DNA from 2 places in the Stenotrophomonas sp. YJH_SMC_105-26 genome. Region 2 is predicted to be linked to the other one. Evidence: predicted binding sites of a transcription regulator. Region 2 holds the regulator's gene; the other holds the start of a gene.
The links. Region 2 encodes HrcA, which represses chaperone genes, less so after heat shock. Its sites were predicted from a motif close to TTNGCACTCNNNNNNNNNGAGTGCNAA; they were not measured.
Positions count from the first base shown of each region.

Region 1 (11,848 bases), on a different contig from region 2:
TTCCCAGCAGCAGGCGCGCGATCAGCCCGCCGCCCTCGCGGTGCAGCAGCTGCAGTTCGCCTGCGTGACGCCTGGCCACGTTGGCGGCCATGGCCAGTCCCAGCCCGGTCCCACCGGTAGCGCGACTGCGCGAGCTTTCGCTGCGCTGGAACGGTTGCAGCAGGCGGACACGATCAGCTTCGGCGATGCCCGGCCCGCGATCCATCACATCCAGCTGCACCCCATGTCCCCACACGGCGACATGCAGCTCCACGGCGCCCGCGTAACGCTCGGCGTTGTCGATGAGATTGTCGACCGCGCGCCGGAGCAGCAGCGCATCGCCATGCCACGGCAGCGTATCCGGGCACTGAAGCGAAATGTCGACCCCGCGCAGCAGCGCCCCTTGCAGGCATTCCTGCAGCAGGGCAGCCAGATCCAGCGAGCGCATCTGCAAGGGCTGCAGCTCGCCGCGTGCATAGTCCAGCACCTGCTCGATCATCGCGTCCATGCGTTCGATGTCCGCCACCATCCGGGCGGCCTGTGGTGCGGGAGCGAACTCGGCGCGCAGGCGCAGGCCGGTCAGGGGCGTGCGCAGGTCATGCGCCACTGCCGCCAGCATATGGGTCATGTCCTGTGCCTGGACCCGCAGGCGTTCGCGACCGGTGCTGATCGCGGCGGCCAGCATCTGCACTTCGCGTGGGCCATCGTCGGGCAATGGCGACTCGGCCTGCAGGTCGACGCGTGCGCTCGCTTCGGCCAGGCGCCGCAGCGGGCGCCCCAACCGGATCGACGCCCACGCCGCCAACGGCGCCAGCAGGATCGCACCGCCCAACAGGGCGAGCATCACCTGGCGGCGCCAGGCCGCCAGGTCACTATGGTCGCTGCCGACCACCCGCCAGCGGCCGTCGGCCTGGCGCATCCCCAGTTCAAACGGCGGCCACTGCATCGCGGTCAGCAGCGCGGCCTGTGATTTCAGCACGCCAGCACGACCGGAGGCGTCCAGTACCGCGCCACCCTCGATGACCTGCACATCGGGCGCCCTGCCCTGCCCCGTCCATGCCAGGCGTACATCCTCGGCCGGCATGCCCATCTGCGCGGCCGCCAGCTGCGCGAGCCAGTCGCTGGCGCTACCTTGGGGGGGCGCGTCCTGCGTCGCCCTGCGCAATCCCAGTGACGCCGGCGCCTGTTCCCCACGCAGTACCTGCATCGCATGGTCCAGCCGCATCGGTGGCGGCGCGGGCCGAGGCATCCAACCCACCACTGCAACGCTGGCCAGGGTTGCCAGCAGCAGGCTGGCCAGCGCCAGCATCGCGATCCAGCTAGTGGTCGACCACCGGCTGCTCACAGCACCTGTACCTCAGCGTCGAAGCGATACCCTTCCCCGCGCAGTGTCTGCACGAGGGCTTCTGCCCCGGACGCGGCCTGCCCGAGCTTGCGGCGCAGGCGGCTGATCGCGAGGTCAATGGCACGGTCCACGCTGTCACTGGCTTCTCCGCGACTCAACTGCAGCAGCTGCTCACGCCCCAGCACCCGCCCGGGACGTTCGGCCAGCGCCAGCAACAGAGAAAACTCGCCACGACTCAGCACCAGCTCGGCACCGTCCGGTGCGAACAGGCGACGCTGGTCGGGCAGCAATCGCCAGCCATCAAACCGCAGTTCGCTGGCCACCTGCGTGCGCAGCTTGTCCTGACGGCGCAGCAGTGCGCGTACCCGCGCCAGCAGTTCACGCGGATCAAAGGGTTTGGCCAGGTAGTCGTCCGCGCCCATCTCCAGGCCGATCACGCGGTCCGGTGCAGCCCCCATCGCCGACAGCATCAGGATCGGGATCGCCCTCGCCTGCAGCCTGCGGCAGACCGACAGCCCATCCTCACCGGGCATCATCCAGTCGAGGATGATCAGGTCCGGTCGTTCGGCCTGCAGCAGCAAGTCCAGTGCCGCCGCATCCGCCGCCAGGCGTACCTGGTAGCCGTGCAGCAGCAGGTGGTCGGCGATGGCGTCGCGGATGCTGGCATCGTCGTCGACGACGATGACACGGATGGGAGTACTCATTCGGACAGTATCCAGCACCTGTGTATCAGGACGGTATCAACGCCGATATTCCGGCGATACGCCGCCGTGCGCCAATGGTCACCCACGATCACTGCGGAGTCTTCCCTTGCGCCTCTTCCTGTTGCCCCTGTTCGCCGCTCCCTTGCCTGCGCTCGCCTCCAACGCCGCCGCGCACATCCTGCCGATGTGGATGCAGGGCGGTCATCCGGCGGTGGCCGTCTCGCTGGACGGGCGCGCCGAACCGCTGCGCTTCGTGGTCGACAGTGCCGCGGGGGCAACGCTGGTCGATGCCCGCGTCGTGCGGCGCTATGGCCTGGAGGACGCGGATGCAGAGGTATCACAGGCGCAAGGGGCGAGTGCAGCTTCGGCGCGGTTGCAGCGCATGCGCAGCACGTCCTGGCAGCTGGGCAGCTGGCAGCTGCAGGCCCAAGCCATGAACGTCGATCTGTCATCGTTGCCGAAGGATGATGATCCAGCCATCGACGGCTTGATCGGCAACGATCTGACCGGGCGCTGGGACACCCGTTGGGACTTCGGCCGCAATCTACTGGCGCTGTGGACACCCGGCGGATTGAACCTGGAAGGACCGGGTTGCCAGCCCAATGCGCTGCCCGGCCGCACTGGCGGCCTGCGCCAGTTCGGCTTCATCACGCTTGCACTGGGCGCGCCCGCGGTGGACGCCATCGCCGTAGTCGACACCGGTGCCGCACAGACCGTCCTCAACGCCGAAGCCGCCCGCGCACTGGGGCTGCGCACCGACGGCAGCGACGCGCGGGTGCGGGTGCGTGAAAAGGGCACCGAAGGCCTGGGCGGCGGCAAGCAGGCAACCTGGCTGTACACCCTGCCCGGCATGACCGGCGGCGGCTGGCAGCACCCGTCGATGGAGGTCCGCATCAGCGAACTGCCGGTGTTCAAGGCGATCGGCCTGGAGGGCCGGCCGGCGCTGATCCTCGGTGCCGATGCAATGCGCGGCGGCCAGGTGGACATCGGTGCCGGCGCAGCACGGATCTGCCTGCGCCGGCCGCAGGCCGGCTGACAACTGGCGATGACGCCAGCGGCAGCCCGGCGTAGCATCACCGTGCGCCCCACCAGGAGTTCCACGCATGTGCCGTGCCACCCTGATGTTGCTGACGCTGCTCCCGCTGGCGGTACTGGCCGCGCCGCCACCCGTGCCCTCGCCCACTCGCATCGATGCCGAAGCACGGCGGCTGATGCAGGCGGCCCATGCGCGCGGGATGGCGCTGGCGGTGATCGATGACGGCAAGGTGGTGCATGTGGCCGCCTACGGTGAACGCAACGCCGCAGGCGAGCCGCTGCGCACCGACACCGTGATGTATGCCGCATCGCTCACCAAGATGGCCTTCGGCCACCTGGTCGCACAGCTGGCGCAGGACGGGGGGATCGATCTGGATGCCAGCATCGCCACAGCTCTGGACGTGCCGCTGCCAGACTACCCGCCCGAACCGAAGAAGTACGCCGACTACAGCGTGCTGGCGAGTGATGCACGCTGGCGCCGGCTCACGCCGCGAAAGCTGCTGAATCACGCCAGCGGCTTTGCCAACTTCGGCTTTCTCGAACCGGATGGCCGGTTGAAGTTCCACTTCGAGTCCGGCAGCCGCTACGGCTATTCCGGCGAGGGCCTGATCCTGCTGCAGTTCGTGATCGAACGTGGGCGACTGGGCGAGGATGTGGGTGCGTTGATGCAGCAGCGCGTGTTCGATCGCTTCGGCATGGCGCGCACCAGCATGTCGTGGCGCGCGGATTTCGCCGGCAACCTGGCCGATGGCTGGACCGTCGAAGGCAATACAGAGCCGCACGATCAACGCAGCCGTGTGCGGGCGGCAGGATCGATGGATACCACCATCACCGACATGGCCCACTTCGCCGCCGGTTATGTGCGCGGCGATGGGCTGTCTGCGGCAATGCGCAGGGAACTGGTGCGGCCGCAGCTGCCGATCACCACCGCCAGCCAGTTCCCAACGCTGCAGCCGGAGCTGCCCGTTGCGCAGCAGCACCGGGATCTGGCCGCGGGCCTGGGCGTGGTGACCTTCCGTGGCCCCCAGGGTGCAGGCTTCTACAAGGGCGGCCACGACGATGCGGTCGGCAACACCCTGGTGTGCATCGAGCGGCACAAACGCTGCGTGGTGATCCTGGGCAACGATGTACGGGCCGAGGCCACCTTCCCGGCACTGGTGGCGTTCGTGCTGGGTGATACCGGCGTGCCATGGCAGTGGGAGTACGGCGCGGCGAAGGCCTTCGTCGAATGACGGTGCGATGATCCCTGGGCGGGGAGTGCGGATGGGAGCAACCATGCATGGCGTGTGGATCCACCTCACGCGTGGATGCCTGCTCCGCTCAGCGCGCCTGCTCGAAGAACATCAGGTACACCAGCCGGCCATTCTCCGGGCGGTCGCCGAACGCTGGCCCGGCGGTATGCCAGAACCAGGGCCGCAGCAGCACCAGCCGGTTGAAACGCATCGGGATGCGCATGGTCATTTCCCACTGGCTGTCGTCGTTGCTGTCGCGCTCGATGATGTCACGATGCATGTCGCCGCCGTTGGCATAGCCCAATGCGGCCAGCTCCGCTGCATCCAGGGCCATGCGCTCGGTGCCGGTACGGCGGTGGCGGAAGAACTCGGTGCCGCCCTCGCAGTGCTCCGGTGCACTCAGGTAGAGGATGCCCGACCAGTGCGAGTGATCGGCGTGCACCTTGGCGCGGCCGGTGTCACCGGCCAGGGTAAGGCGGAACTTGCCGTGCGACTGCAGTGGGTTGACCGGCCGCAGCGGTTCGTTGACCAGCCGCGAGACCGCGCCGGACAGCCCATCCAGTTCCAGCCGCTGCTGCGAATTGCGGCCGGGGAATGCACCCTCCTGCACCGGATAGGTCAGGCCCAGCGCCGCCTGGCGCAGCCCCTGCGCATCGGCAGGAGAAAGGAAGTCGTCGACGACGATGAAGGAGGTAGGCATGGCCACCGAGCGTAGCGATGCGCTGCTGCGGCGGCAACCGGGCAACGAAAAACCCCGCCTTGCGGCGGGGTTCTTCCTTGCATCGGGAGGGCGTGCCGACCAGGGTCGGCAACGACCGCCGGGGGACGTGGACTTAGAAGTCCATGCCGCCCATGCCACCCATGCCGCCCATGCCACCGGCGCCACCCATGGCCGGCTCGTCCTTCTTCGGAGCTTCGGCAACCATGGCTTCGGTGGTGATCATCAGGCCAGCGATCGAGGCGGCGTTCTGCAGCGCCGAACGGGTCACCTTGGTCGGGTCCAGGATGCCGAACTGCAGCATGTCGCCGAACTCGCCGGTGGCGGCGTTGTAACCGAAGCTGCCGGTGCCTTCCTTGACCTTGTTGATGATGACCGACGGCTCGTCACCGGCGTTGGCCACGATCTCGCGCAGCGGGGCTTCCATCGCGCGCAGGGCGATCTGGATGCCGTGGTTCTGATCTTCGTTGGCGCCCTTCAGGCCGGCCAGCGCGGTGATCGCGCGGACCAGGGCAACGCCGCCGCCCGGAACCACGCCTTCTTCAACGGCCGCACGGGTCGCGTGCAGGGCGTCGTCGACGCGATCCTTCTTTTCCTTCATTTCGATTTCGGTCGAGGCGCCGACCTTGATCACGGCAACACCGCCGGCCAGCTTGGCCACGCGTTCCTGCAGCTTCTCGCGGTCGTAATCCGAGGAGGTGTCCTGGATCTGGGTCTTGATCTGCGCCACGCGTGCATCAACGTTGGCCTTGTCGCCGACGCCGTCGATGATGGTGGTGTTCTCCTTGGAGACCTGCACCTTCTTGGCGCGGCCCAGGTCCTTGATGGTGGCCTTCTCCAGCGACAGGCCGACTTCTTCGGAGATCACGGTGCCGCCGGTCAGCACGGCCATGTCTTCCAGCATCGCCTTGCGACGGTCGCCGAAGCCCGGGGCCTTGACGGCCACGACCTTGACGATGCCACGGATGGTGTTGACCACCAGGGTGGCCAGCGCTTCGCCTTCGACTTCCTCGGCCACGATCAGCAGCGGCTTGCCGGCCTTGGCGACGCCTTCCAGCACCGGCAGCAGGTCACGGACGTTGGAGATCTTCTTGTCGTGCAGCAGGATGAACGGGTCATCCAGGTCAGCGGTCTGCGACTGCTGGTTGTTGATGAAGTACGGCGACAGGTAGCCGCGGTCGAACTGCATGCCCTTGACCACGTCCAGCTCGTTGTCCAGGCCCGAGCCTTCTTCAACGGTGATGACGCCTTCCTTGCCGACTTCCTTCATCGCGTCAGCGATGATCTGGCCGATCGACTCGTCCGAGTTGGCCGAGATGGTACCGACCTGAGCGATCGCCTTGTCGTCGGCGGTCGGCTTGGAGATGTTCTTCAGCTCGGCGACGGCGGCCGAGACGGCCTTGTCGATACCGCGCTTGAGGTCCATCGGGTTCATGCCGGCGGCAACGGCCTTGGCGCCTTCGCGGATCAGGGCCTGAGCCAGCACGGTGGCGGTGGTGGTGCCGTCGCCGGCATCGTCGTTGGTGCGCGAAGCAACTTCCTTCACCATCTGCGCGCCCATGTTCTCGAACTTGTCAGCCAGTTCGATTTCCTTGGCGACGGAGACGCCGTCCTTGGTGATGGTCGGCGCGCCGAAGCTCTTTTCCAGCACGACGTTGCGGCCCTTCGGGCCCAGGGTGGCCTTGACGGCATTGGCGAGAACGTTGACGCCGCGCACCATGCGCGAACGGGCGTCTTCACCGAAACGAATATCCTTGGCAGCCATTGCATTTACCTCATTGGTAGCGCCGGACGATGCCCGGCGGCTGGGAGTTTGGGATCAGGTTGAAACAGGTCGCGCCGGGGCTCAGCCGATGACGGCGAGCACGTCGTCTTCGCGCAGGACCTTGTATTCGACGCCTTCGCTCTTGTACGAGCTGCCGGCGTACTGGCCGTAGATGACCTTGTCGCCGACCTTCAGCGACGGCGCGCGCACGTTGCCGTTGTCCAGCGGCTTGCCGGGGCCGACGGCCACGACCTCACCCTTGGTGGACTTTTCCTTGGCCGAGTCGGGGATGACGATGCCACCGGCGGAGATTTCGTCGGCTTCGATCGGCTTGACCACAACGCGGTCGTGCAGCGGCTTGATGCTCATAGGAGACCTCTTAAGTGATTGATTGGTCTAAAAAAGTCCGGCGATGTTAGCACTCACCCCAGGCGAGTGCCAGAACCGCACGTGAAGAAACCCGACAACGTCGGGAGCAGGGCAGAGATGGAGCCCCGCCGCCCCCTTTCAAGGGCGGAATGAAAAAATTTTTCCGCCCGCGCGCCTCGGCCAAGGCGTCGGGCTTGGACAATTTCGGTGACAAGCGTCGCACTGTCAGATATCTGACGTTCATTTACGACAAAGTGTCACTGGATCGGCCTTAGGCTCGGTCAGGCATTCCCAATCACAAGGAGTAGTCGATGCGATTGCTGTCCCCGCTTGCCGCCGCCTGCCTGCTGGCACTGGCCGCCGCGCCGGCCCAGGCCGAGGTTTTCATCAACGAACTGCACTACGACGACAGCACCGCCGCCGGTGACGTCGGCGAAGCCATCGAAGTGGTCGCCACCGCCGGCGAGGACCTGTCCGGCTACCGCCTCTACCTCTACAACGGCAGCAATCCTTCGGCGGCCGCGGTCTACGCCAACAACCCGGTCCCGGCCGGCACCGCCGCCGGCTGCGGCAGCGCGACCATCGCCGTGGTCAACTACCCGACCAACGGCATCCAGAACGGCCCCAACGACGGCATCGCCTTGGTCGATGCCAGCGGCAAGGTGGTCCAGTTCCTCAGCTACGAGGGCGCCATCACCGCCTCCGGTGGCCCTGCCGCCGGCATGACCAGCCAGAACATCCCGGTGGCCGAGACCAACAGCACGGCCGCGGGCACCTCGCTGCAGCTGACCGGCAGCGGCAGCCAGTACACCCACTTCACCTGGGCCGAGTCGGCCAGGCAGACCTTCGGCAGCTGCAACAACGGCCAGACCTTCAGTGGCGGCGGAACCCCGGGCCCGAACACACCGCCGTCGGTCTCCACCACCACCCCGGCGCAGGGCAGCAGCACCTTCCCGGCCGCCGCCGACCTGGAAGTGGTGTTCAGCGAGACGGTGAACCTGGCCAGTGGCGCCTTCGCCCTGAGCTGCGGCACCTCCGGCAGCGTGCCGTTGACCTTCCCGGCCAGCGGCCGCAGCGTGAAGCTGTCCACCAACACTGCGCTGGTGGCCGGTGAGGCCTGCCGCTTCGACATCCGCGCCGCGCGCATCACCGACCTGCAGGGCGCGCACCCGGCCGCCGACAGCCGCATCGCCTTCACCGTGGCCAGCACCGGCGGCAATCCGGACCCGGGCAACCCGGGCGTGCCGGCCGGCTATTACTCCAAGGTCAACACCAGCAGCCCCAGCCAGCTGCGCTGCTCGCTGCATGCCACCATCAAGGGCCACACCGCCTACCCTTACAGCGGCTCGGGCACCAGTACCTGGACCATTCTGGAAATCGCCGACGAGGATCCGAACAATTCCGGCAGGATCCTCGATGCATATCGCAACCACAGCTACGCCAAGGTGACCGATCGCGCCGGCAGTGGCAGTGGCCTGAAGTACAACCGCGAGCACACCTGGCCGAACTCGCTGGGCTTTGCCACCACCACCGGTGACAAGGGCCTGCCGTACGCGCCGTATACCGACACCCACATGCTGTACCTGACCGACGCGCAGTGGAACGCCGACCGTGGCAACAAGCCGTTCGGCAAGTGCGACGCCAACTGCGGCGAGCGCGCCACCGAGGCCAACAACGGCCAGGGCGGCGGCAGCGGCGGCTATCCGGGCAACTCCAACTGGGTGCGCACGCCGGACGGCAACACCGGCACCTTCGAGGTGTGGGGCAAGCGCAAGGGCGACATGGCGCGTGCGGTGATGTACATGGCGATCCGTTACGAGGGCGGCAAGGATGCGGCCACCGGCCAGTCCGAGCCGGACCTGGAGCTGACCGACGACCGCAGCAAAATCGTCAAGACCAGCAGTTCGCCGGCCTACATGGGCCTGCTGTCCACGCTGATCGACTGGCACCTGTCCGATCCGCCGGATGATGCCGAGCGTGCGCGCAATGACGTGATCTACAGCTTCCAGGGCAACCGCAACCCGTTCATCGACCACCCCGAGTGGGCAACCCCGGCCCTGTTCACCTCGGCCAAGCCGGCCACCTGCCAGCTGGCCAACTGACCGCGCAACGCAGCGGTCCACTGCCGCCGCCCGGCCCTGACCCGGCGGCGGCCCTATACTCGGCGGTCATGTCGACCGTCGATCCCGTCCTGCTGCTGTTGACCACCTGCCCGGACCGGGCCAGTGCCGAGCGCATCGCGCACGCGCTGGTCGGCGAGCGCCTGGCGGCATGCGTGACCCGCCTCGATGGCGCGCAGTCGACCTACCGCTGGCAGGGGGAGGTGACCACCGACGCCGAACTGCAGCTGCTGGTGAAAACCACCGCGAGCCGCGTCGATGACGCAATTGCCCGGATCGTCGCACTGCATCCGTATGAACTCCCGGAGTGCATCGCGGTCGAAACCCGGGCCGGCCTGCCGGCGTATCTGGACTGGATCCGGGCACAGACCCGGGAGGACACTGATTGAAGACTCTGTTTGCGCGCGGCGCCGCCTTGTGCGCCCTGTTGTGGCTCTCGCTGCCGGCCTTCGCGCTGGATGAGAAGGACCTGCTGCCGGTGGACCAGGCGTTCGCGCTGACCGCCAGTGCCCCCGAACGGGGCCAGGTGCAACTGCAGTTCAAGATCGCACCGGGCTATTACCTTTATCGCCACCGCACCAGCGTCAAGGCCGACCCGGCCTTCAATGCCGGCGCGCTGCAGATGCCCAAGGGCGACAAGCACCACGACGATTTCTTCGGCGAAGTCGAGACCTATCGCGAGCGCCTGCAGGCCACCCTGCCCGGCACGCCGTCCGAGGCTGCCGGCACCATCAGCCTGGAAGTGCGTTACCAGGGCTGCGCCGATGCCGGTGTCTGCTACCCGCCGCAGAAGCGCGTGGTGCAGGTCACCCTGCCGGGCGCCGGTGCGGCGGCGGCGGTGCCTGCCGCGCGTGCCGGTGCGGCCAACCCGTTCAACAACCCGCTGGCCGGTGCCGGCAACAGCGGTGGCCTGCGCCTGCCGGGCGCGGCCAACAACAGCCAGGCCCTGCCGCTGCCGTCGGAACAGGCGTTCGGCTTCGATGCCATCGCCAGTGACGGCAACACCCTGCTGCTGCGCTTCAGCCCAGCGCCCGGCTATTACCTGTATCGCGACCGCACCTCGCTGAAGCTGGAAGGCAGCGCCGGCGTGCTGGCCGGCAAGCCGCGCTGGCCGGCCGCGCAATCGCATCGCGACGAGCACTTCGGCGATGTCTCGGTCTACTTCAACCAGGTGGAAGTGCCGCTGCCGCTGCGCCGCACTGTCACTGATGCCGTCGACAGCACCTTGGTGGTGACCTTCCAGGGCTGCCAGACCGATGGCATCTGCTACCCGCCGATGACCCGCCGGGTGAAGCTGTCGATTCCCGCTGGCAAGCTGTCCGCCAGCATTGACCAGGCGCCAGCGCGCAACGAGGTGATCAGCCCGCTGCCCGCCGCCGGCGTGCCACGTGAATCCGCCAACGGCGCACCGTTGCGCCTGCTGCCGACCGTCCCCAACGACGGCATTGCCACTCCCGCCGCCAGCGGCAGTGAGGGTGCGCGCAATGAGTTCGCCGCCGACGCGCGCGATGGCAACGCACTGCGCACGCGCCCACCGGCGACAACCCCGAACCCGGACCGTTCGTTCGTGTGGGTGCTGCTGCTGGCGCTGGCCGGTGGCCTGGTGCTGAACCTGATGCCCTGCGTGCTGCCCATCCTGTCGCTGAAGGTGCTGAGCCTGGCGCAGAGTGGCGAAAGCCCTGAGCGGGCACGCAGCCATGCCCTCTGGTACACGCTGGGCGTGCTGGTCGCGTTCGCGGTGATCGGCGCGCTGATGGTGGGCCTGCGCGCGATCGGCAACGCCGTCGGCATCGGCTTCCAGCTGCAGCACCCGGGCGTGGTGGCGGCGCTGGCCTACATCATGTTCGCGGTGGGCCTGAGCCTGTCCGGCGTGTTTACCCTCGGCGGTGGCATCGGCAACCTCGGCCAGTCGCTGGCCAGCCGCAGCGGGCCGGCCGGCGATTTCTTCACCGGTGCGTTGGCCTGCCTGGTCGGCAGCGCCTGCGTCGGCCCGTTCATGGGCGGGGCGATCGCCTACGCGTTCATTGCCCCGCCGCTGAAGGCGATGACCGTATTCCTGTTCCTCGGCCTGGGCCTTGCGCTGCCGTTCCTGCTGATCGGCTTCGTGCCAGCGCTGGCACGCCGCCTGCCCAAGCCCGGCCCGTGGATGGAAACGCTCAAGCACGTGCTGGCCTTCCCGATGTATGCCACCGCGCTGTGGCTGCTGTGGGTGCTGGGCAAACAGCGCGGCGTGGACGGCATGGCACTGGTGCTGGGTGGCCTGCTGCTGTTCGCCTTCGGCCTGTGGCTGTTCGAGCGCAATCGCTGGACCGGCTCGCGTGCGGTGACCCTGCTCGGCGTGCTGCTGGCGATCGGCGCGCTGGTTCCTGCCTGGGGCGTGACCCAGCTGGCACCACCGGCGCGGGCCGCACAGGCCGCCAGCGAGAACGTGGTCGAGTATTCGCCGCAGTTGCTGGACCGCCTGCGTGCGGACAACCGCGTGGTGTTCGTCAACATGACTGCCGACTGGTGCGTGAGCTGCAAGGCCAATGAACGTGCCGTGCTGTCGCGGCCGGAGTTCAAGGAACTGCTCATGCGCACC
Region 1 is NZ_JCAFSD010000001.1:1,352,681-1,364,528, forward strand. Features, by position in the region: gene AC5P7F_RS06180 (sensor histidine kinase) at 1-1,288, opposite strand, end outside; gene AC5P7F_RS06185 (response regulator) at 1,321-2,028, opposite strand; gene AC5P7F_RS06190 (aspartyl protease family protein) at 2,135-3,064, shown strand; gene AC5P7F_RS06195 (serine hydrolase) at 3,132-4,295, shown strand; gene AC5P7F_RS06200 (DUF6445 family protein) at 4,384-4,995, opposite strand; gene groL (chaperonin GroEL) at 5,129-6,778, opposite strand; gene AC5P7F_RS06210 (co-chaperone GroES) at 6,860-7,147, opposite strand; gene AC5P7F_RS06215 (endonuclease) at 7,459-9,249, shown strand; gene cutA (divalent-cation tolerance protein CutA) at 9,318-9,656, shown strand; gene AC5P7F_RS06225 (protein-disulfide reductase DsbD domain-containing protein) at 9,653-11,848, shown strand, end outside.
Region 1: AC5P7F_RS06210 (co-chaperone GroES) is a predicted target of HrcA. The motif match lies at 7,194-7,220, and genes of this name have one in related genera.

Region 2 (11,848 bases):
CCTGCCGCTGCGGGTGCGCGCGTTTCTTGATTTCCTGGTGGAGAACGTCGATCTGACGCAGCCACAGGGGTAGTGCCGGCCGCTGGCCGGCAACCTCATGATCTTCATCCACCCGCATCGGGGTGCCGGCCAGCGGCCGGCACTACCGTGCGGAAGCCGAGCCAATGCTCGGCTCGGCCGGCGTTACACCTGCAGCAGCTTGCGTGCGGCGGCGCGCGCTTCCTTGCTCACTTCCACGCCGCCGAGCATGCGCGCCAGTTCTTCCTCGCGCGCCTTGCTGTCCAGCTTTTCCACTGCGCTCTGGGTCATGCCTTCCACCGGGGCCTTGCTGACCCGGTAATGGGCATGGCCCTTCGAGGCGACCTGCGGCAGGTGGGTCACGCACAGCACCTGGCGCTTCTCGCCAAGGGCGCGCAGCTTCTGGCCGACGATGTCCGCCACCGCGCCACCGATGCCGGAGTCGACTTCGTCGAACACCATGGTCGGCACTGCATCCAGGTCCAGCGCGGCCACTTCGATGGCCAGCGAGATGCGCGACAGTTCGCCACCCGAGGCCACCTTGCGCAGGGCACGCGGTGGCTGCCCGGCATTGGCCGCCACCAGGAATTCCACGCGCTCGGCACCCTGCGGGTCGGGCTTGCCGGCGTCCTGCGGTTCCAGCTCGATCAGGAACTGGCCGCCGCCCATGCCCAGCTCGGCGATGATGCCGGTGGTGGTGGCCGACAGCTCGGCAGCGGCGGCGCGGCGGCTGGCGGTCAGCAGCCCGGCCTGCACGCGCCAGGCCGCAGCGGCCTTGTCGATCTCGCCGGCGAGGCGCTGCAGGCGTTCGTCAGCACCACGCAGCTGTTCCACTTCGGCGTGCATGCGCTCGCGCTGCGCGCCCAGCTCGTCCATCGGCACACGGTGCTTGCGGGCCAGGTCGTGCAGGCGGCCGAGGCGACGCTCGTTCTCCTCGAACTGTTCCGGGTCGGCGTCGAGGTCGTCATGCACGCGGTCCAGCAGCGACAGGGCTTCGTGCAGCTGGATCGAGGCGTTCTCGATCAGCCCGTCCACCTCGCCCAGGCGCGGGTCGTGCTCGATCAGGCGCGACAGCTCGTGGCGCACCTGCTGCAGCAGGTCCAGTGCGGAACTGCCGTCGTCGCCGTTGAGCTGGTTGCTGGCCGCCTGGCAGGCACTCAGCAGGGCGCTGGCGTGGGCCTGGCGACGGTGGCTGGCACCGAGTGCGGCAATCGATTCGGGTTCCAGATCCTCGCGGTCCAACTCGCGCAGCTGGTGCTCCAGGAAGCCGATCCGGTCACTGACGTCGCCCTGCTGCGACAGCGCCAGCGATTCATCGACCAGCGCCTGCCAGGCCGCAGCGGCGCGGCGCACCTGGCGGCGCTCGTCCTCGTTGCCGGCATAGGCATCCAGCAGGGCCAGCTGCGAAGGGCGCGTCAGCAGGGCCTGCTGCTCGTGCTGGCCGTGGATCTCCACCAGCAGCGAGGCCAGGTCGCCCAGCTGCGCCAGGGTCACCGGGCGGCCGTTGATCCAGGCCCGCGATCCGCCATCGGCACGGATCACGCGGCGCAGTTGGCATTGTTCTTCGTCGTCCAGCTCGTTGTCGGCCAGCCACTGGCGCGCGGCCTGCAGCTGGTCCAGCGCGAACTCGGCCGACAGCTCGGCGCGCGCGGCGCCGTGGCGGACCACGCCGCTGTCGGCGCGCAGGCCGGACAGGAAGCCCAGCGCGTCGACCATCAGTGACTTGCCGGCGCCGGTCTCGCCTGAAACCACGGTCATGCCTGGCCCGAACTCCAGTTCGGTGGCGCGGACGACGGCGAAATCCTTGATCGAAAGATGTCTGAGCATGGGTAAGGGGGTGTCAGCAGCCGCGCAACGCTAGCACGCGGGCGCGGGAGGTCCAATGACTTGCCAAGGTGATCCGCCGCCATTATCTAGTGTCCGTGTCTCACAGGTTGATTCCATGCACGGTTCTCCCGACCAGCTTGCCCCGCGTGCGCGCCATCTGCTGCGCACGCTGATCGCGCGTTACATCCAGGACGGTGAGCCGGTCGGCTCGCAGACGCTGGCGCGCGTGGCCGGGCTGGAGGTCAGTCCGGCCACCATCCGCAACATCCTGGGTGACCTGGAAGACCTGGGGCTGCTGGCTTCGCCGCACACCTCGGCCGGGCGCGTCCCGACCGCACATGGCTACCGGGTGTTCGTCGACAGCCTGCTGCAGATGCAGCCGCCGGGCGAAGGCGAGCTGGCCCGGCTGCGCCAGGAACTGGCCGGCGGCGGCAGCACCCAGGCCCTGCTTGGCAGCGCCTCGGAGCTGCTGTCGGCGATGAGCCACTTCGTCGGCGTGGTCAGCGCCCCGCGGCGCGAGCAGTTCGCGTTCCGCCAGATCGATTTCGTGGCGCTGGACGGGCGCCGGGTGCTGGCGATCCTGGTGTTCGCCGACAACGAGGTGCAGAACCGGGTCATCGAGACCCGCCAGGAGTTCGCGCCGGGCCAGCTGGAACAGGTCGCCAACTACCTCAACGCGCATTTCGCCGGCCTGCCGATGGCCGAGATCCGCACCCGCCTGCTGCTGGAACTGCGTGATGCCCGTTCGGAGCTGGAGCAGCTGCTGGCGCACAGCATCGAGCTGGCCGAGCAGGCCCTGCAGCCGGCGGCCGATGACATGCTGGTGGCCGGGCAGACCCGTCTGATGGGGGTGCAGGACCTGTCCGACCTGGAGCGGCTGCGCGAGCTGTTCGAGCTGTTCTCCAGCAAGCGGGAGATCCTGCAGCTGCTGGAGCGCACCATCCAGGCCCCGGGGGTGCGCATCTTCATTGGCGAAGAGACCGGGATGATGCCGTTGCAGGGGGTCTCGCTGGTCACCGCCCCCTATGCCGCCAATGGCCAGGTGCTGGGCGTGCTGGGCGTGATCGGCCCCAAGCGGATGGCCTACGACCGGATGATCCCGCTGGTCCAGGCTACTGCCGATGTACTCGGCGCGGCGTTTTCGCCAGCCGGGCGCACTCCTGGAACATCCGACGCTTGAAACGCAGCATCCCGCCCACACTAGGGTGGGTGGAGGCGGAGACTGACCGCCAGGGACCCAGACATGAACCACGAACATCCAGATATCGAATCCCAGCAGACTGCCGCCGATGCGGCCGCCGCCGCCGGCGTCAACGACGAAGTGGAGCGCCTGCGCGCCGAGGTCGAGCAGATCAAGGCCGATGCGCTGCGTGAGCGCGCCGACATCGAGAACCAGCGCAAGCGCGTTGCCCGTGACATCGAGCAGGCCCGCAAGTTCGCCAACGAGAAGCTGCTGGGCGAGCTGCTGCCGGTGTTCGACAGCCTGGATGCCGGCTTGAAGGCGGCCGGCGATGACCCGCATCCGCTGCGCGAGGGCCTGGAGCTGACCTACAAGCAGCTGCTGAAGGTTGCCGCCGACAACGGGCTGGTCCTGCTGGACCCGATCGGCCAGCCGTTCAACCCGGAACACCACCAGGCCATCAGCCAGGTGCCGGCCCCAGACGCCGCCCCGGGCAGCGTGGTGACCGTGTTCCAGAAGGGTTACCTGCTCAACGAGCGCCTGCTGCGGCCGGCGCTGGTGGTGGTGGCCGCCGACTGACCCCTCCAGGGCCGGAAGGCGGGAATGTCCCGTCACCCGGCCCGACGCTGAACGCGCCGGGCGACCGGAAACACAGCGTTCGGGAGATGGCTTGAATGTTCCACGAGCCTCCCCCACATCGTATTCATCCACCGGCCGAACGGCCGGACTGACCCCAACAAGCATCCTCAGGAGTCTCCCCCATGGGCAAGATCATTGGTATCGACCTCGGCACCACCAACTCGTGCGTGGCGATCATGGACGGCGGCAAGGCCCGCGTCATCGAGAATTCGGAAGGCGATCGCACCACCCCGTCGATCGTCGCCTACACCAAGGACGGCGAAGTCCTGGTGGGCGCCTCGGCCAAGCGCCAGGCCGTCACCAACCCGAAGAACACCTTCTACGCGGTGAAGCGCCTGATCGGCCGCAAGTTCACCGACGCCGAAGTGCAGAAGGACATCGCCCACGTCCCGTACAGCATCCTGGCCCATGACAACGGCGATGCCTGGGTGTCGACCAGCGATGGCAAGAAGATGGCCCCGCAGGAAATCTCGGCCAAGGTGCTGGAGAAGATGAAGAAGACCGCCGAGGACTTCCTCGGTGAGAAGGTCACCGAAGCGGTCATCACCGTGCCGGCCTACTTCAACGACAGCCAGCGCCAGGCGACCAAGGATGCCGGCCGCATCGCCGGCCTGGACGTCAAGCGCATCATCAACGAGCCGACCGCGGCCGCGCTGGCCTATGGCCTGGACAAGGGCGACAACAAGGATCGCAAGATCGTGGTGTACGACCTGGGCGGCGGCACCTTCGACGTCTCGGTGATCGAGATCGCCAACGTCGACGGCGAGAAGCAGTTCGAAGTGCTGGCCACCAACGGCGACACCTTCCTGGGCGGCGAAGACTTCGACAACCGCGTCATCGAGTACCTGGTTGAAGAATTCAACAAGGACCAGGGCATCGACCTGCGCAAGGATCCGCTGGCCCTGCAGCGCCTGAAGGACGCTGCCGAGCGCGCCAAGATCGAGCTGTCCAGCGCCCAGCAGACCGAAGTGAACCTGCCGTACGTCACCGCTGACGCCTCGGGTCCGAAGCACCTGAACATCAAGCTGACCCGCGCCAAGCTGGAAGCACTGGTGGAAGACCTGATCAAGAAGTCGATCGAGCCGTGCCGCGTCGCCCTGAACGATGCCGGCCTGCGTTCGAGCGACATCAGCGAAGTGATCCTGGTCGGTGGCCAGACCCGCATGCCGAAGGTGCAGCAGGCGGTGACCGAATTCTTCGGCAAGGAACCGCGCAAGGACGTCAACCCGGACGAAGCCGTGGCACTGGGCGCTGCGATCCAGGGCGGCGTGCTGGGCGGCGACGTCAAGGACGTGCTGCTGCTGGACGTGACCCCGCTGTCGCTGGGTATCGAAACCATGGGCGGCGTGTTCACCAAGATCATCGAGAAGAACACCACCATCCCGACCAAGGCCTCGCAGGTGTTCTCCACCGCCGAGGACAACCAGTCGGCCGTGACCGTGCACGTGCTGCAGGGTGAGCGCGAGCAGGCCCGCTTCAACAAGTCGCTGGCCAAGTTCGACCTGTCCGGCATCGAGCCGGCTCCGCGTGGCCTGCCGCAGGTGGAAGTGTCCTTCGACATCGACGCCAACGGCATCCTGCACGTGTCGGCCAAGGACAAGAAGACCAACAAGGAACAGAAGGTCGAGATCAAGGCCGGTTCGGGCCTGTCCGAGGAAGAGATCGCACGCATGGTCGCCGACGCGGAAGCCAACCGCGAAGAAGACAAGAAGTTCCAGGAGCTGGTGCAGGCCCGCAATCAGGCCGATGCCCTGATCCACGGCACCCGCAGTGCCATCACCGAGCACGGCAGCAAGGTCGGCGGCGATGTCATCGGCAAGGTCGAGGCGGCCCTGGCCGACCTGGAAACCGCGATGAAGGGTGACGACAAGGCACAGATCGAAGCCAAGTCGAAGGTGCTGGAGGAAGCCGGCCAGTCGCTGTTCGCCGCTGCTTCGGCCGACCAGGGCGGTGCCCCGGGCGCCGACGCCGGCAACGCCGGCAAGGCGCAGGACGACGTGGTCGACGCCGAGTTCACCGAAGTCAAGGACGACAAGAAGTCCTGATCCGGACCGACACGGGACGCTGGCCATCAGCGTCCCGTTGTCGCATCAGGGTCCTGACCGCCCACCGGCGTGTCGGGGCGCCCGACGCAAGAGCGGACCTGGTTCCGCTCTTCCGCTTTGACGAATCCCGACTTTCCGGAACCAGATTCACCATATGAGCAAGCGCGATTACTACGAAGTGCTGGGCGTTGCCCGCACCGCCACCGACGACGAGCTGAAGAAGGCCTACCGTCGCTGTGCGATGAAGTTCCACCCGGACCGCAACCCGGGTGATGCGGCGGCCGAAGCCTCCTTCAAGGAGTGCAAGGAAGCCTACGAAGTGCTGTCCGATGGCAACAAGCGCCGCATGTACGACAGCCACGGCCACGCCGCGTTCGAGCACGGCATGGGCGGTGGTGGTCCGGGCGGCCCGGACATGAACGATATCTTCGGCGATATCTTCGGCAACATTTTTGGCGGTGGCGGCGGTGGGCCGCGCCAGGCCCGTCGCGGCGCCGACATCGGCTACGTGATGGAGCTGGACCTGGAAGAAGCGGTACGCGGCGTCGAGCGCCGCATCGAGATCCCGACCCTGGCCGAGTGCGGCGACTGCGATGGCAGTGGCTCCGAAGACGGCAAGGTCGAAACCTGCAATGTGTGCCATGGCCGCGGCCAGGTGCGCATCCAGCGCGGCATCTTCGCCATGCAGCAGGCCTGCCACAACTGCGGCGGCCGTGGCCAGATCATCGCCAAGCCCTGCAAGACCTGCCACGGCAACGGCCGTGTCGAGGAAGACAAGGTGCTGTCGGTGAAGGTGCCGGCGGGCGTCGATACCGGCGACCGCATCCGCCTGCAGGGTGAAGGTGAGGCCGGTCCGGCCGGTACGCCGCCGGGTGACCTGTACGTGGAAGTGCGCGTGCGCGAGCATGCGATCTTCCAGCGCGATGGCGACGACCTGCACTGCGAAGTGCCGATCCGCATCTCGCAGGCAGCGCTGGGCGACACCGTACGCGTGGCGACCCTCGGCGGCGAAGCGGAAATCCGCATCCCGGCCGAGACCCAGACCGGCAAGCTGTTCCGCCTGCGTGGCAAGGGCGTGCGTTCGGTGCGCAGCCGCAGCGAGGGCGACCTTTACTGCCGCGTGGTGGTGGAGACCCCGGTCAACCTCACCAACGAACAGCGCAAGCTGCTGGAGCAGTTCGAAGCCACCTTTGTCGGCGAGGAAGCACGCAAGCATTCGCCGAAGTCGGCGACGTTCATGGATGGCGTGAAGGGCTTCTGGGACCGGATGACGTCCTGAGTTTTTCAACCGAAGCGTTGAGCGGTAGCGCCGGGCCATGCCCGGCGTTTTCGTTTGCGATCAGCGGAAAAACGCCGCGGGCGTCTGCCCCAGTTGGCGCTTGAACATGCTGGTGAACGCGCTGGGGCTGTCGTAGCCCATCGCCAGCGCCACATCGATGACCTTGTCGCCGACTGCCAGCCGCTCCAGGGCGGCCAGCAGGCGCGCCTGCTGCCGCCACTGCCCGAAGGTCATGCCCAGTTCGCCGGCGAAATGGCGCTGGATGGTCTTCACGTCCACCTGCAGGGCCTGGGCCCAGTCCTGCAGCGTGGCGTCGTCGGCGGGATGCTTCTGGATGTGCTGGCAGATCCTCTGCAGGCGCGGGTCGGTGGGCGAGGGCAGGTGCAGCGGCAGCACGTCCATGCGGTGCAGCTCGTCCAGCAGCAGGCGCACCACGCGACCGTCGCGGCTGTCGTCCACGTGCGCGGACTCGATCAGGCTGGCCGCCAGCAGTAGTTCGCGCAGCAGCGGCGCCACCTGTACTGCGAACGCCCCATCCGGCAGTTGCGGTGCAAAGTCCGGTTCCACGTACAGGCTGCGCATGTGCACCTCGGCGATGCAGTCCACCGCATGCACCATGCCGGCCGGAACCCAGATCGCGCGGGTGGAGGGCACGACCCAGCGGCCACCGTCCGCGCGCACCACCATCAGGCCGGACATGGCGAAGACCAGTTGGTGACGGCGATGCCGGTGTGGCGCGATGTGGGTACCGGGCGGGTAGTGCCGGGCGCGGCTGGTCACCGGGCGGTGTACCGGCACTTCGTTCCACGGCGCGGTCTCGCGGATCGGGCACGGAGTGTCCTTTTTGCGATAGGCCATGACCCGAACGCGGCAGAAGGGAGTGGGGGCCCACCGTAGCATGCGTGGCTCGCCCCCAACCTGACTGTGTCCATGTCGACCCTGGCTTCTCCCGCAACGACCTCACGCCCGGTGGCTCCCGGCGTGCTGGCCGCCATCTCCACCTCGCATGTCGTCAACGACATGATGCAGTCCCTGATCCTGGCCATCTATCCGGTGATCAAGGGCGGCTTCAACCTCAGCTTCACCCAGATCGGCCTGATCACGCTGACCTACCAGCTCACCGCGTCGATCTTCCAGCCGTTGATCGGCATGGCCACCGACCGCCACCCGGCACCGTACTCGCTGCCGATCGGCATGGCCTCGACCCTGTGCGGCATGCTGCTGCTCGGCTTTGCGCCGAACTACGCGGTGGTGCTGATGGCTGCGGCGATGGTCGGCATTGGTTCGGCCATCTTCCACCCGGAGGCCTCGCGCATCGCCCGGCTGGCCTCGGGCGGTCGCCATGGCTTCGCGCAGTCGGTGTTCCAGGTGGGTGGCAACTTCGGTACCGCGCTGGGGCCGTTGATCGCTGCGGCCGTGATCGTGCCGTATGGCCAGCGTGCCGCATCATGGTTTGCCGGCGCCGCGCTGATCGGCATCGCGCTGCTGACCTATGTTGGCCGCTGGTATGCACTGCACCTGGGCACACCGCGTCCGGCCAGCACCGCGTCTATGGCCCCGCGGCATTCGTCGCGCACCGTGGCCAAGGTGCTGGCGATCCTGCTGGTGCTGATCTTCAGCAAGTACTTCTACATGGCCAGCATCGGCAGCTACTTCACCTTCTACCTGATCCACCACTTCGGCATTCCGGTGGCACAGGCGCAACTGCATCTGTTCGCGTTCCTGGTGGCGTCTGCCGCCGGTGGTTTCCTCGGCGGCCCGCTGGGTGACCGCATCGGCCGCAAGCCGATCATCTGGACCTCGATCCTCGGCGTGGCCCCGTTCGCGCTGATGCTGCCGCACGCCGATCTGCTATGGACCACAGTGCTGGCAGTGCTGATCGGCTTCGTGCTCTCCTCGGCGTTCTCGGCCATCGTGGTGTACGCGCAGGAGATGATGCCGCACCGCATCGGCATGGTGTCCGGCCTGTTCTTCGGCTTTGCATTCGGCATGGGCGGGCTTGGCGCGGCCGTGCTGGGCATGCTGGCAGACAGGACCAGCATTGAATTCGTCTATCAGCTGACCGCGTTCCTGCCGCTGCTCGGTATCGTCGCAGCGTGGCTGCCACCGTCGCGGCCTGCTGCTCACTGAGGGGTTTGGGTTTGCAGGGCTTGCAGCCCTGCACCTGCAGAGGCAACGTCAACAGCAGAAGCGGGCTATCCGTGGGTTGGCGGGGTGGGGCCGGTTGCAGGGGACGCCGTAAACCCATCCCTGGGGGCTTGGCCGCGGCATCCATGCCGCGGACACCCCTGCAACCGGACCCACCCCGCCTTCGACAGTTTTCCGTGATCTGCCGGAACAGCTCGTGGGGTCAGATCCGTTTTCCGAAGGAAAACGGATCTGACCCCGATTTATTTCGGTATCCCACAGATGTGCCGACCAACGGTCGGCACCCACCAACAGTCGCGGGAATCTGTCAGAGGCGGGGCGGTGTGGGTGGGCAGAACCGTTGGCGCCATGGATGGCGCCATCGAGCCCCCATGGGTGAGGGCGCTTCGCTTGCGAAGCACTGCTTCGCAAGCGCCCGAACGCACAGCCGCCAGCGGCTGGGCCGGACCCCGGAGGGGGGTTTACGGCGTGTCCTGACCACCCACACCGCCCCGCCATCCCACGGAATGCGGCTCTTGATCTTGCTTCGGCTTCGCCTTCGGCTTCGCCTTCGGCAGGTGCAGGGCTGCAAGCCCTGCCGAAAACTCCCTTGGGCGTAGAATGCGGCCATGAGCGAATCCCTTGATAACCACCTGGTCCACGGCCGCCGCCAGCGGCCGGATGGGCCGTCGCCGATCGATGTCATCTCGGTCCAGTCGCAACTTGTGTACGGCCACGCCGGCAACAGTGCCGCCGTCCCGCCGATGCGCGCACTGGGCGTGCGCGTCGCCGAAATCCCGACCGTGCTGCTGAGCAATGCGCCGTTCTACGACACTACGCGGGGCCGCGTGCTGCCCGCCGACTGGTTTGCCGACCTGCTGCTGGGTACCCACGAGCGTGGCCTGCCGCAGCGGGCGAAGATGCTGGTGTCCGGTTACTTCGGCAGCACCGCCAACGGTGCGGCCTTCGCCGACTGGCTGGACAACATCCTGCCGGCCTGCCCACAGCTGCGTTACTGCCTGGACCCGGTGATCGGTGATACCCATACCGGACCCTACGTGGAACCGGGCCTGGAAGCGATCTTCGCCGAGCGCCTGCTGCCCCACGCCTGGCTGGTGACGCCCAATGCCTTCGAACTGAATCGCCTGACCGGCATGCCGGCACTGGCCGAGGCCGATGCCATCGCCGCCGCGCGCACGCTGCTGGATCGTGGCCCGCACTGGGTGATCGCGCACAGCGTAGGCGGCAACCCGGGTGAGCTGGTCACCCTGGCGGTCGGGCACGAGGAAACCTGGCGCTGGACCTCACCGCTGCTGCCGGTGGACGTGGCCGGTACCGGTGACGTGCTGATGTCGCTGGTGGTGTCGTTCCTGCTGCGCGGTGAGTCGATGCAGCAGGCGATTTCGCGCGCGATTGCCGGCACCCATGCGGCGCTGGAGGCGACCCTGGACAACGGCTTCGAGGAGTTCGACGTGATCGCTGCCGCGCCGGCGGCGCTGGCCGAAGGAACGCGCTTCCGCGCTGAACGCGTGGCATGAGCGGCCTGGATCCACGCACGCCGCGCACGGTCGGCATCGTCGGCAGTGCTGGTGCCTATGGGCGCTGGCTGTGCCGCTTCTTCCAGCAGCACCTGCAGCTGCAGGTGATCGGCCATGACCCGGCCGACCCGGACTCGCACACGCCGGAACACCTGCTGGCGCAGGCCGATGTACTGGTGTTCTCGGCACCGATCCGGCACACGCCGGCGTTGATCGCCGAGTACGTGCGGCAATCGGCGGGCCGCGAGCAGGGCAGGCTGTGGCTGGATGTGACCTCGGTAAAGGAGGCACCGGTGCAGGCGATGCTGGCCTCGCAGGCCGAAGTGGTCGGACTGCACCCGATGACCGCGCCACCCAAGGCGCCGACCCTGAAAGGGCGGGTGATGGTGGTCTGCGAAGCGCGGCTGCAGCACTGGCGGGCATGGGTCGATACGCTGTGCACCGCGCTGCAGGCCGAGTGCGTGCGCGCGACGCCGCAGCACCACGACCAGATGATGGCGCTGGTGCAGGCGATGGTGCATGCCACCCACCTGGCGCAGGCAGGCGTGCTGCGCCAGTACCAGCCGCAGCTGGGCGATCTGGCCGCGATGATGCCGTACCGTTCGGCGTCGTTCGAGCTGGACACGGCGATCATCTCGCGCATCCTGTCGCTGAATCCGGCGATCTACGAAGACATCCAGTTCGGCAACCCGTACGTGGCGCCGATGCTGGAGCGGCTGGTGGGGCAGCTGCAGGCCCTGCAGGTGCAGGTCGGACAGGGCGACGACGGCGCACGGGCTGCATTCCGTGAGCAGCTGCTGTCAGCCAATCGCAGTGCCTTCGGCGAGCAGGCCCTGGCGGATGGCAACTACACGTTCGAACGCGTGGGGTATCTGCTGGCCGATCTGACCGAGCGCAACGCGCTGTCGGTGCACCTGCCGGAGGACCGGCCTGGCTCGCTGCGCGAGCTGTTGAACGTGTTCGAGCAGCATGGCATCAGCCTGGCTTCGATCCATTCCTCGCGCACGCCCGGCGGTGAAGTGCACTTCCGCATCGGATTCGTGGCCGGCAGCGATCCGGCGGCGATCACCCGGGCCGCGGCCGACGTGGACGCCAGCGGCATCGGACGGGTGCTGGGCTGAATTCATCCACAGGCGGTGTGGATGGTTTCTGAGCAAACGTGTGGATAACCCTGCGCAGCCCTTGTCAGGCAAGG
Region 2 is NZ_JCAFSD010000003.1:280,495-292,342, reverse strand. Features, by position in the region: gene AC5P7F_RS11120 (LysR family transcriptional regulator) at 1-73, shown strand, start outside; gene recN (DNA repair protein RecN) at 184-1,845, opposite strand; gene hrcA (heat-inducible transcriptional repressor HrcA) at 1,961-3,025, shown strand; gene grpE (nucleotide exchange factor GrpE) at 3,089-3,604, shown strand; gene dnaK (molecular chaperone DnaK) at 3,787-5,709, shown strand; gene dnaJ (molecular chaperone DnaJ) at 5,864-6,988, shown strand; gene AC5P7F_RS11090 (AraC family transcriptional regulator) at 7,049-7,846, opposite strand; gene AC5P7F_RS11085 (MFS transporter) at 7,919-9,118, shown strand; gene pdxY (pyridoxal kinase) at 9,745-10,653, shown strand; gene AC5P7F_RS11075 (prephenate dehydrogenase) at 10,650-11,774, shown strand.